3 regions of the Sedimentibacter sp. MB35-C1 genome follow, and region 2 is predicted to be linked to each of the others. Evidence: a T-box and tRNA genes for the amino acid it is inferred to sense, from the RefSeq annotation. Region 2 holds a T-box; the other regions hold tRNA genes.
What was found. The T-box of region 2 lies ahead of RBQ61_RS16390 (alanine--tRNA ligase). A T-box ahead of a tRNA ligase gene usually reads a tRNA of that ligase, here a tRNA-Ala.
Positions count from the first base shown of each region.

Region 1 (3,285 bases), 1.2 Mb from region 2:
CTAAGCCAACATCCTGGTTGTCTGTGTAGTTTTACATCCTTTTCCACTTAATCTATATTTTGGGACCTTAGTTGGTGATCTGGGCTGTTTCCCTTTTGACTATGAAACTTATCTCACATAGTCTGACTCCCTAGCAACATATATATGGTATTCGGAGTTTGATAGGTTTTGGTAACGTATAACGCCCCTAGACCATTCAGTGCTCTACCCCCACTATACTTACTTGAGGCTAGCCCTAAAGCTATTTCGAGGAGAACCAGCTATCTCCGGGTTCGATTGGAATTTCACCGCTATCCACACGTCATCCCGTAGCTTTTAAACGCTAATGGGTTCGGTCCTCCACCAGATTTTACTCTAGCTTCAACCTGCACATGGATAGGTCACCCGGTTTCGGGTCTACAACATGCAACTTTCGCCCTTTTCAGACTCGATTTCTCTTCGGCTCCTAACCTTTGGTTATTAACCTTGCTGCATATTGTAACTCGTTGGCCCGTTCTACAAAAGTACGCGGTCACACTTTTGTGCTTCCACTGTTTTTAGGCTCAGGGTTTCAGGTTCTTTTTCACTCCCCTCCCGGGGTTCTTTTCACCTTTCCCTCACGGTACTATTCTCTATCGGTCACTGGGTAGTATTTAGCCTTGGGAGGTGGTCCTCCCTGCTTCCCACAAGATTCCTCGTGTCCCGTGGTACTCTGGATCATATCCTCGCTTCAAACTGTTTTGCTTACGTGTCTATCACATTCTTTGGAGGAGCTTTCCAGCTCTCTTCGGCTACAGTTTTCTGTCTCTTTGATATGTCCTCAACCCCAAGTATTTCTACTTGGTTTGGGCTCTTCCGCTTTCGCTCGCCGCTACTTACGGAATCATTTTTTATTTTCTCTTCCTAAGGGTACTTAGATGTTTCAGTTCCCCTCGTTCCCCTCATACAGCTATTTATTCACTGTATGATACATAAGGTTTACCTTATGTGAGTTTCCTCATTCGGATATCTGCGGATTATCGGCTGCTTACGCCTCCCCGCAGCATTTCGTAGTTTGCCACGTCCTTCTTCGGCTCCCAGTGCCAAGGCATTCGCCCTTAGCCCTTTCTATCTTGACCTGTTTGTCATTGTTATGTCTTCATAACATTTTTTTTTGGTTAAATTGTATTTATTATTTAAAATTTGAATTTAACTAATGTCTTCTCTTTTCATTTTCCTATGCAATTTTCAAAGTTCTGTGGTTTCCCTTTAACTTTGTCGTTAAAGTGGTGGAGATAAAGAGATTCGAACTCTTGACCCCCTGCTTGCAAGGCAGGTGCTCTCCCAACTGAGCTATACCCCCACATTATGTGGTTTTAAAAAGAGCCACTTTATACTGTTAGCTCAACAGTCTTATTTAAAATACATAATTTTTATTGTTTTTAAATAAGCAATAAAACAGCATAAGTCCTTTAGTTCTCCTTAGAAAGGAGGTGATCCAGCCGCACCTTCCGATACGGCTACCTTGTTACGACTTCACCCCAGTCATTGATCCTACCTTCGGCGCCTGCCTCCTTGCGGTTAGCTCAGCGACTTCGGGTATTACCAACTTCCATGGTGTGACGGGCGGTGTGTACAAGACCCGGGAACGCATTCACCGCGACATTCTGATTCGCGATTACTAGCAACTCCGACTTCATGTAGGCGAGTTGCAGCCTACAATCCGAACTGGGATCGGTTTATTGGGATTTGCTCCGGATTGCTCTTTCGCTTCCCTTTGTACCGACCATTGTAGCACGTGTGTAGCCCAAGACATAAGGGGCATGATGATTTGACGTCATCCCCACCTTCCTCCGATTTATCATCGGCAGTCTCTTTAGAGTGCCCAGCTTTACCTGCTGGCAACTAAGGATAAGGGTTGCGCTCGTTGCGGGACTTAACCCAACATCTCACGACACGAGCTGACGACAACCATGCACCACCTGTCTCCCTTGCTTCCGAAGAAGAGAGTACATCTCTGCACTGGTCAAGGGGATGTCAAGCCTTGGTAAGGTTCTTCGCGTTGCTTCGAATTAAACCACATGCTCCGCTGCTTGTGCGGGTCCCCGTCAATTCCTTTGAGTTTCAGTCTTGCGACCGTACTCCCCAGGCGGAGTGCTTATTGTGTTTACTTCGGCACTGACCATCGCTGGCCAACACCTAGCACTCATCGTTTACAGCGTGGACTACCAGGGTATCTAATCCTGTTTGCTACCCACGCTTTCGTGACTCAGCGTCAGTTACAGTCCAGTAAGCCGCCTTCGCCACTGGTGTTCCTCCTAATATCTACGCATTTCACCGCTACACTAGGAATTCCGCTTACCTCTCCTGCACTCAAGTAATACAGTTTCAAATGCTAACTATGGTTAAGCCTTAGCCTTTTACATCTGACACATACTACCGCCTACTCACCCTTTACGCCCAGTAAATCCGGACAACGCTCGCCCCCTACGTATTACCGCGGCTGCTGGCACGTAGTTAGCCGGGGCTTCCTCCTTGGCTACTGTCATTTTTTTCTTCACCAAGGACAGAGTTTTACGATCCGAAAACCTTCTTCACTCACGCGGCGTCGCTGCATCAGGGTTTCCCCATTGTGCAATATTCCCCACTGCTGCCTCCCGTAGGAGTCTGGACCGTGTCTCAGTTCCAGTGTGGCCGTTCACCCTCTCAGGCCGGCTACTGATCGTCGCCTTGGTAGGCCTTTACCCCACCAACTAGCTAATCAGACGCGAACTCATCCTATACCTCTAACGATTTGACTCATCAACCATGCGGTCATCAAGTGTTATATGGTTTTAATCCCGGTTTCCCGAGGCTATTCCTTTGTACAGGGCAGATTGTTCACGCGTTACTCACCCGTCCGCCACTAAGTATATTCCGAAAAACATACTTCGTTCGACTTGCATGTGTTAGGCACGCCGCCAGCGTTCGTCCTGAGCCAGGATCAAACTCTCGTTTTATATTCTTGCTCAAGATAGCGCTTAGCTTATCTTTGTCTTTCTTTACTTTGGTTCTTTTTTTCTTTGAACTCTCAAAGGTTCTTATGCTGTTTTATTGTCTAGGTTCTTCGCTTCTATTTCGAAGCTTTTTTAGTCTAACATACTTGTCATATGTTGTCAAGAAATATTTTATTATTTAATTTTCCGCTTAAAACTCATTGCGGTTTACCTACCATCGATTTTTCAGAACAAAACTCTGAAAAATCGGGTTAGGTCATACCCGGCGACGTCTTACTTTCCCAGGCAGTTGCCCGCCAAGTATCATCAGCGCTGAAGAGCTTAACTTCCG
Region 1 is NZ_CP133188.1:963,549-966,833, reverse strand. Features, by position in the region: rRNA gene RBQ61_RS04510 (23S ribosomal RNA) at 1-1,097, opposite strand, end outside; tRNA gene RBQ61_RS04505 (tRNA-Ala) at 1,246-1,321, opposite strand; rRNA gene RBQ61_RS04500 (16S ribosomal RNA) at 1,445-2,957, opposite strand; rRNA gene rrf (5S ribosomal RNA) at 3,215-3,285, opposite strand, start outside.
Region 1: it has a tRNA-Ala gene. The T-box ahead of RBQ61_RS16390 (alanine--tRNA ligase) is inferred to sense a tRNA for this amino acid. The anticodon was not compared.

Region 2 (3,285 bases):
AACCCAGTTCAGATGTATTAGAAACATGAGGTCCTCCACAGATTTCTAATGAATATCCTGGAATCTCATAGACTTTAACAATATCTTCATATTTACCTTCGAAGACTCCTAAAGCTCCACTTTTTTTAGCATCATCTAAATTCATTTCCATATATTTAACCTCAAGATTCTCTTGGATCGCTTTATTAACCAGACTTTCAACTTGATCTATTTCTTCTTTCAATAACTTTCTATCAAAAGAGAAATCAAATCTTAACCGCTCAGAGTTTATATGGCTACCTTTTTGATAAACTTGGTTCCCTAGAACTTTCCGTAATGCACTATTAAGTAGATGAGTAGCTGTGTGTAGTCTAACACTGTTACTGTTATGTTCTGCCAGGCCTCCTTTGAATTTTCCAGCAGCTCCGCTTCTAGATTTATTCTGATGCTCTTCAAACTTTGTTTTAAAACCTTCTATATCAACAAGTATTTCTTTTTCTTGTGCTAGTTCAAGAGTAAACTCAATGGGAAATCCATAAGTATCATATAATCTAAATGCTAGCTCTGAACTCAAATATTCACCAGCTTTTATTTGATCAAAATACTTATTTGCCACTTTCAATCCACTTTGCAAAGTCTTGGTGAATTTGATATATTCCTTACTTAGTTCTTCAATTATATAATTTTTACAGGATTGGACTTCTGGATATGCTACATTATACATTTCAATAACTTTTTCAGCTAATTCAAGCATAATGTTCTCTTCAATACCTAATTTATATATCATCCGTATTGTACGTCGAATAAGTCGTCTAAGTATATACCCCTGCTCAGAGTTTGTTGGAACTATCTTTTGCGGATCAGCGAGAATAAATACAGAAGCTCTAATATGCTCACATATAATTCTGAAGCTATTTTTATTAATTTTGTCGTAACTAACTCCACTTAGTTCTTCTAATCTCTTAATCAGTGGCCTAAACAAATCTGTTTCATATACATTTTGGAGATTATTTGCTAGAATCAGTAACCGTTCAAAGCCTAATCCTACATCTATATTTTTTTGCTCTAGCTCAGTCAGATTTCCTTCTTTGTCTTTGTAGTATGTCATGAAAACATTATTACCTAATTCAATATATTTACCACAATTACAAGCAGGTCCACAATTTTCACTACAATCGTGTGTATCATTTACATAAAACATTTCTGAATCAGGACCACATGGCCCTGTTTCACCTGCCGGTCCCCACCAATTTTCATCATCACCGTAATAAAAGATTTGATTACTACTTAGACCTAACTCAAGCCAAGTCTCTACCGCTTCCGCGTCATAAGGTACAATCTCATTTCCCTTATAAACCGTCACTGCTAATTTTGAAGAAGGTATTCCAATTTGCGCTGTAAGAAATTCATAGCTCATAGAAATAGCTTCTTTTTTGAAATAATCACCTAAGGACCAATTACCCAGCATCTCGAAAATAGTTAAGTGATAATCATCACCTACCTCCTCAATATCTCCTGTTCTTACACATCTTTGCACATTCACAAGGCGTTTTCCTAATGGATGTTCTTGTCCTAAAAGATAAGGAATAAGTGGTTGCATGCCAGCGGTTGTATATAATACACTAGCATCATTTTCAGGAGCTAACGATGTGGCTGTGACTACTTCATGTCTCCTTTTTTTGTAGTATGATACGTAGAGTTCTCTCAATTCATTCGCTTTCATAATCCTCTTCCTTTCTTAAAAATAATATAAAAAACCCTAAGCTTTCAAAGCTTAGGGCGAATTCTTAATCCGTGGTACCACCTAAATTCAGAGATTAACTCTGCACTCATAAAGTACGGGTAAATGATAATACCGATACTATATCCTATGATAACGGTGGATCTCCGTTGAAGCCTACTCATTATTTCAGTTCAAAGCTCCAAGACTGCTTCAATATATGGATTGTGAAGATTCGCACCAACCATCTTCTCTCTGAACAATACCTATATATTTACTATTTCTCTTCTTCGCCTTTATTATTAATTCCAATAATTATACTACTAAAGTTTTTCTTTGTCAAATGTTAAATTCTACTTACTCTGCACATGAGGTGTAAAATCTGCAAAGTTCATACTCGCATAATCTATGCTATGCACAATATAATCATCTATATATTTCTGTGAAATTAACCACACATAGTTGTGAGAGTTATAGTTAGAGCAAGCCAATACATAGTCAATATTGGAAGAAGATTTTACTAAAGTTAAAAACTCTTTGCTCATTGCTAATATTACAGGTTGTGGTTTTTCATCATAAACGACTGTACCTAACGGAGAAGTATCCTCAATCAAAAACATTTTAATAACTTTTTCATTTGAAATCATATTTTTGCTTTTCAGATTGGTTATGTATTCATCAAGTTTTGGATAATGGTTTTAAAAGCATTTGAAACATTGGCTATATAGTTAGAATATGAACTAACACCTTTTATAGTATCATGTAAATATACTCCCTCTTGATTATTGGGAATTTTATCAAATTTTCTTTCAACCCTTGCCTGTTCTTGACGATTTACACTACCTTTTCTTTTGTTTTCGTAACAATCAAATTCAAAATGTTCAATTAACAATATATAGTGCAGTTTTTAGCTTTATATGCAAAAGCCACCCACGCCAGCTAGATTTTCACTTTGTAAATCACTTGTTGAACTGCAATCTCTTAGCTTTGCGTTATATATTGTTGCGGCAAATCCACCAAAACCTAATTTTGCTATTGTGTCAACAGTACTGACTGATATAGATAGTTCACTTATGTCAACATCTGCCTTACAGTTTTCAAAATTTATATAACCGCTAGATATATTTCCGCCGTCTACATATGATATAAATCCACCACCACATACATGGAAATAACTAGCCAAAACAAAGTCTATATTATTAACTTTACAGGAATCAATAACGAGAGGCACCTCTCCGCCGTTTAAATATCCCGTAACACCTCCAAATCAACGATAAAAGGATACCAACAATTTGCTTATCAGCGTGGTGTATTCAGTCGTCCGTTTTTGAACTATATATATGCAATGGTTCCATATGTGATACAGGAAGCTGAGCTGATAAAAGTCATTGAAACTATGAAAACTTGGTTTCATCACGAAACAAAATAATATTACTATAGTGCTTTAAAGAAAAAATCTATAAAAATCAAATGAATGAGATATGAGCAATACACTCTGTACATACCTCTTGTCCTTACACAATAAAATCTGACTACTCTCGAACCAAGAGCCGTTGCAGCTTAATTCCGATGCAATGGCTCTTGGT
Region 2 is NZ_CP133188.1:3,366,946-3,370,230, forward strand. Features, by position in the region: gene RBQ61_RS16390 (alanine--tRNA ligase) at 1-1,702, opposite strand, end outside; T-box leader at 1,752-1,999, opposite strand; gene RBQ61_RS16395 (hypothetical protein) at 2,053-2,346, opposite strand; gene RBQ61_RS16400 (hypothetical protein) at 2,367-2,591, opposite strand; gene RBQ61_RS16405 (hypothetical protein) at 2,613-2,882, opposite strand.

Region 3 (3,285 bases), 640 kb from region 2:
GGGAAACCGGGATTAAAACCATATAACACTTGATGACCGCATGGTCGATGAGTCAAATCGTTAGAGGTATAGGATGAGTTCGCGTCTGATTAGCTAGTTGGTGGGGTAAAGGCCTACCAAGGCGACGATCAGTAGCCGGCCTGAGAGGGTGAACGGCCACACTGGAACTGAGACACGGTCCAGACTCCTACGGGAGGCAGCAGTGGGGAATATTGCACAATGGGGGAAACCCTGATGCAGCGACGCCGCGTGAGTGAAGAAGGTTTTCGGATCGTAAAACTCTGTCCTTGGTGAAGAAAAAAATGACAGTAGCCAAGGAGGAAGCCCCGGCTAACTACGTGCCAGCAGCCGCGGTAATACGTAGGGGGCGAGCGTTGTCCGGATTTACTGGGCGTAAAGGGTGAGTAGGCGGTAGTATGTGTCAGATGTAAAAGGCTAAGGCTTAACCATAGTTAGCATTTGAAACTGTATTACTTGAGTGCAGGAGAGGTAAGCGGAATTCCTAGTGTAGCGGTGAAATGCGTAGATATTAGGAGGAACACCAGTGGCGAAGGCGGCTTACTGGACTGTAACTGACGCTGAGTCACGAAAGCGTGGGTAGCAAACAGGATTAGATACCCTGGTAGTCCACGCTGTAAACGATGAGTGCTAGGTGTTGGCCAGCGATGGTCAGTGCCGAAGTAAACACAATAAGCACTCCGCCTGGGGAGTACGGTCGCAAGACTGAAACTCAAAGGAATTGACGGGGACCCGCACAAGCAGCGGAGCATGTGGTTTAATTCGAAGCAACGCGAAGAACCTTACCAAGGCTTGACATCCCCTTGACCAGTGCAGAGATGTACTCTCTTCTTCGGAAGCAAGGGAGACAGGTGGTGCATGGTTGTCGTCAGCTCGTGTCGTGAGATGTTGGGTTAAGTCCCGCAACGAGCGCAACCCTTATCCTTAGTTGCCAGCAGGTAAAGCTGGGCACTCTAAAGAGACTGCCGATGATAAATCGGAGGAAGGTGGGGATGACGTCAAATCATCATGCCCCTTATGTCTTGGGCTACACACGTGCTACAATGGTCGGTACAAAGGGAAGCGAAAGAGCAATCCGGAGCAAATCCCAATAAACCGATCCCAGTTCGGATTGTAGGCTGCAACTCGCCTACATGAAGTCGGAGTTGCTAGTAATCGCGAATCAGAATGTCGCGGTGAATGCGTTCCCGGGTCTTGTACACACCGCCCGTCACACCATGGAAGTTGGTAATACCCGAAGTCGCTGAGCTAACCGCAAGGAGGCAGGCGCCGAAGGTAGGATCAATGACTGGGGTGAAGTCGTAACAAGGTAGCCGTATCGGAAGGTGCGGCTGGATCACCTCCTTTCTAAGGAGAACTAAAGGACTTATGCTGTTTTATTGCTTATTTAAAAACAATAAAAATTATGTATTTTAAATAAGACTGTTGAGCTAACAGTATAAAGTGGCTCTTTTTAAAACCAAATAATGTGGGGGTATAGCTCAGCTGGGAGAGCACCTGCCTTGCAAGCAGGGGGTCAGGAGTTCGAATCTCCTTATCTCCACCACTTTAACGACAAAGTTAAAGCGATACAGAACTTTGAAAATTGCATAGGAAAATGAAAAGAGAAGACATTAGTTAAATTCAAATTTTAAATAATAAATACAATTTAACCAAAAAAAAATGTTATGAAGACATAACAATGACAAACAGGTCAAGATAGAAAGGGCTAAGGGCGAATGCCTTGGCACTGGGAGCCGAAGAAGGACGTGGCAAACTACGAAATGCTGCGGGGAGGCGTAAGCAGCCGATAATCCGCAGATATCCGAATGAGGAAACTCACATAAGGTAAACCTTATGTATCATACAGTGAATAAATAGCTGTATGAGGGGAACGAGGGGAACTGAAACATCTAAGTACCCTTAGGAAGAGAAAATAAAAAATGATTCCGTAAGTAGCGGCGAGCGAAAGCGGAAGAGCCCAAACCAAGTAGAAATACTTGGGGTTGAGGACATATCAAAGAGACAGAAAACTGTAGCCGAAGAGAGCTGGAAAGCTCCTCCAAAGAATGTGATAGACACGTAAGCAAAACAGTTTGAAGCGAGGATATGATCCAGAGTACCACGGGACACGAGGAATCTTGTGGGAAGCAGGGAGGACCACCTCCCAAGGCTAAATACTACCCAGTGACCGATAGAGAATAGTACCGTGAGGGAAAGGTGAAAAGAACCCCGGGAGGGGAGTGAAAAAGAACCTGAAACCCTGAGCCTAAAAACAGTGGAAGCACAAAAGTGTGACCGCGTACTTTTTGTAGAACGGGCCAACGAGTTACAATATGCAGCAAGGTTAATAACCAAAGGTTAGGAGCCGAAGAGAAATCGAGTCTGAAAAGGGCGAAAGTTGTATGTTGTAGACCCGAAACCGGGTGACCTATCCATGTGCAGGTTGAAGCTAGAGTAAAATCTGGTGGAGGACCGAACCCATTAGCGTTTAAAAGCTACGGGATGACGTGTGGATAGCGGTGAAATTCCAATCGAACCCGGAGATAGCTGGTTCTCCTCGAAATAGCTTTAGGGCTAGCCTCAAGTAAGTATAGTGGGGGTAGAGCACTGAATGGTCTAGGGGCGTTATACGTTACCAAAACCTATCAAACTCCGAATACCATATATATGTTGCTAGGGAGTCAGACTATGTGAGATAAGTTTCATAGTCAAAAGGGAAACAGCCCAGATCACCAACTAAGGTCCCAAAATATAGATTAAGTGGAAAAGGATGTAAAACTACACAGACAACCAGGATGTTGGCTTAGAAGCAGCCATTCATTAAAAGAGTGCGTAATAGCTCACTGGTCGAGTGGTTTTGCGCCGAAGATGTCCGGGGCTAAAATCTATTACCGAAGTTGTGGGATGTCGTAAAGCTCTTCATCTGTTCAATGAAACGATAACTGAGGACATCTCAGTTCAAAATCCTTCATTAATTAAAATAGATAAAAAGGAAGGATTTTTGAAAAGCTCTAACGGGGCTAAAATCAAAATTGAGCGAATGAAGAGATTTACGACATCGGTAGAGGAGCATTGTGTACGGATAGAAGCACTACCGAAAGGAGTCGTGGACTGTACAGAAGAGAGAATGTTGGCATGAGTAGCGAAAGGTGAGTGAGAATCTCACCCATCGAAAGCCTAAGGATTCCTGAGGAAGGCTCGTCCACTCAGGGTAAGTCGGGACCTAAGCCGAGGCCAAAAGGCGTAGGCGATGGACAACTGGTTGAAATTCCAGTACCACCTTTA
Region 3 is NZ_CP133188.1:2,729,963-2,733,247, reverse strand. Features, by position in the region: rRNA gene RBQ61_RS13210 (16S ribosomal RNA) at 1-1,365, shown strand, start outside; tRNA gene RBQ61_RS13205 (tRNA-Ala) at 1,489-1,564, shown strand; rRNA gene RBQ61_RS13200 (23S ribosomal RNA) at 1,710-3,285, shown strand, end outside.
Region 3: it has a tRNA-Ala gene. The T-box ahead of RBQ61_RS16390 (alanine--tRNA ligase) is inferred to sense a tRNA for this amino acid. The anticodon was not compared.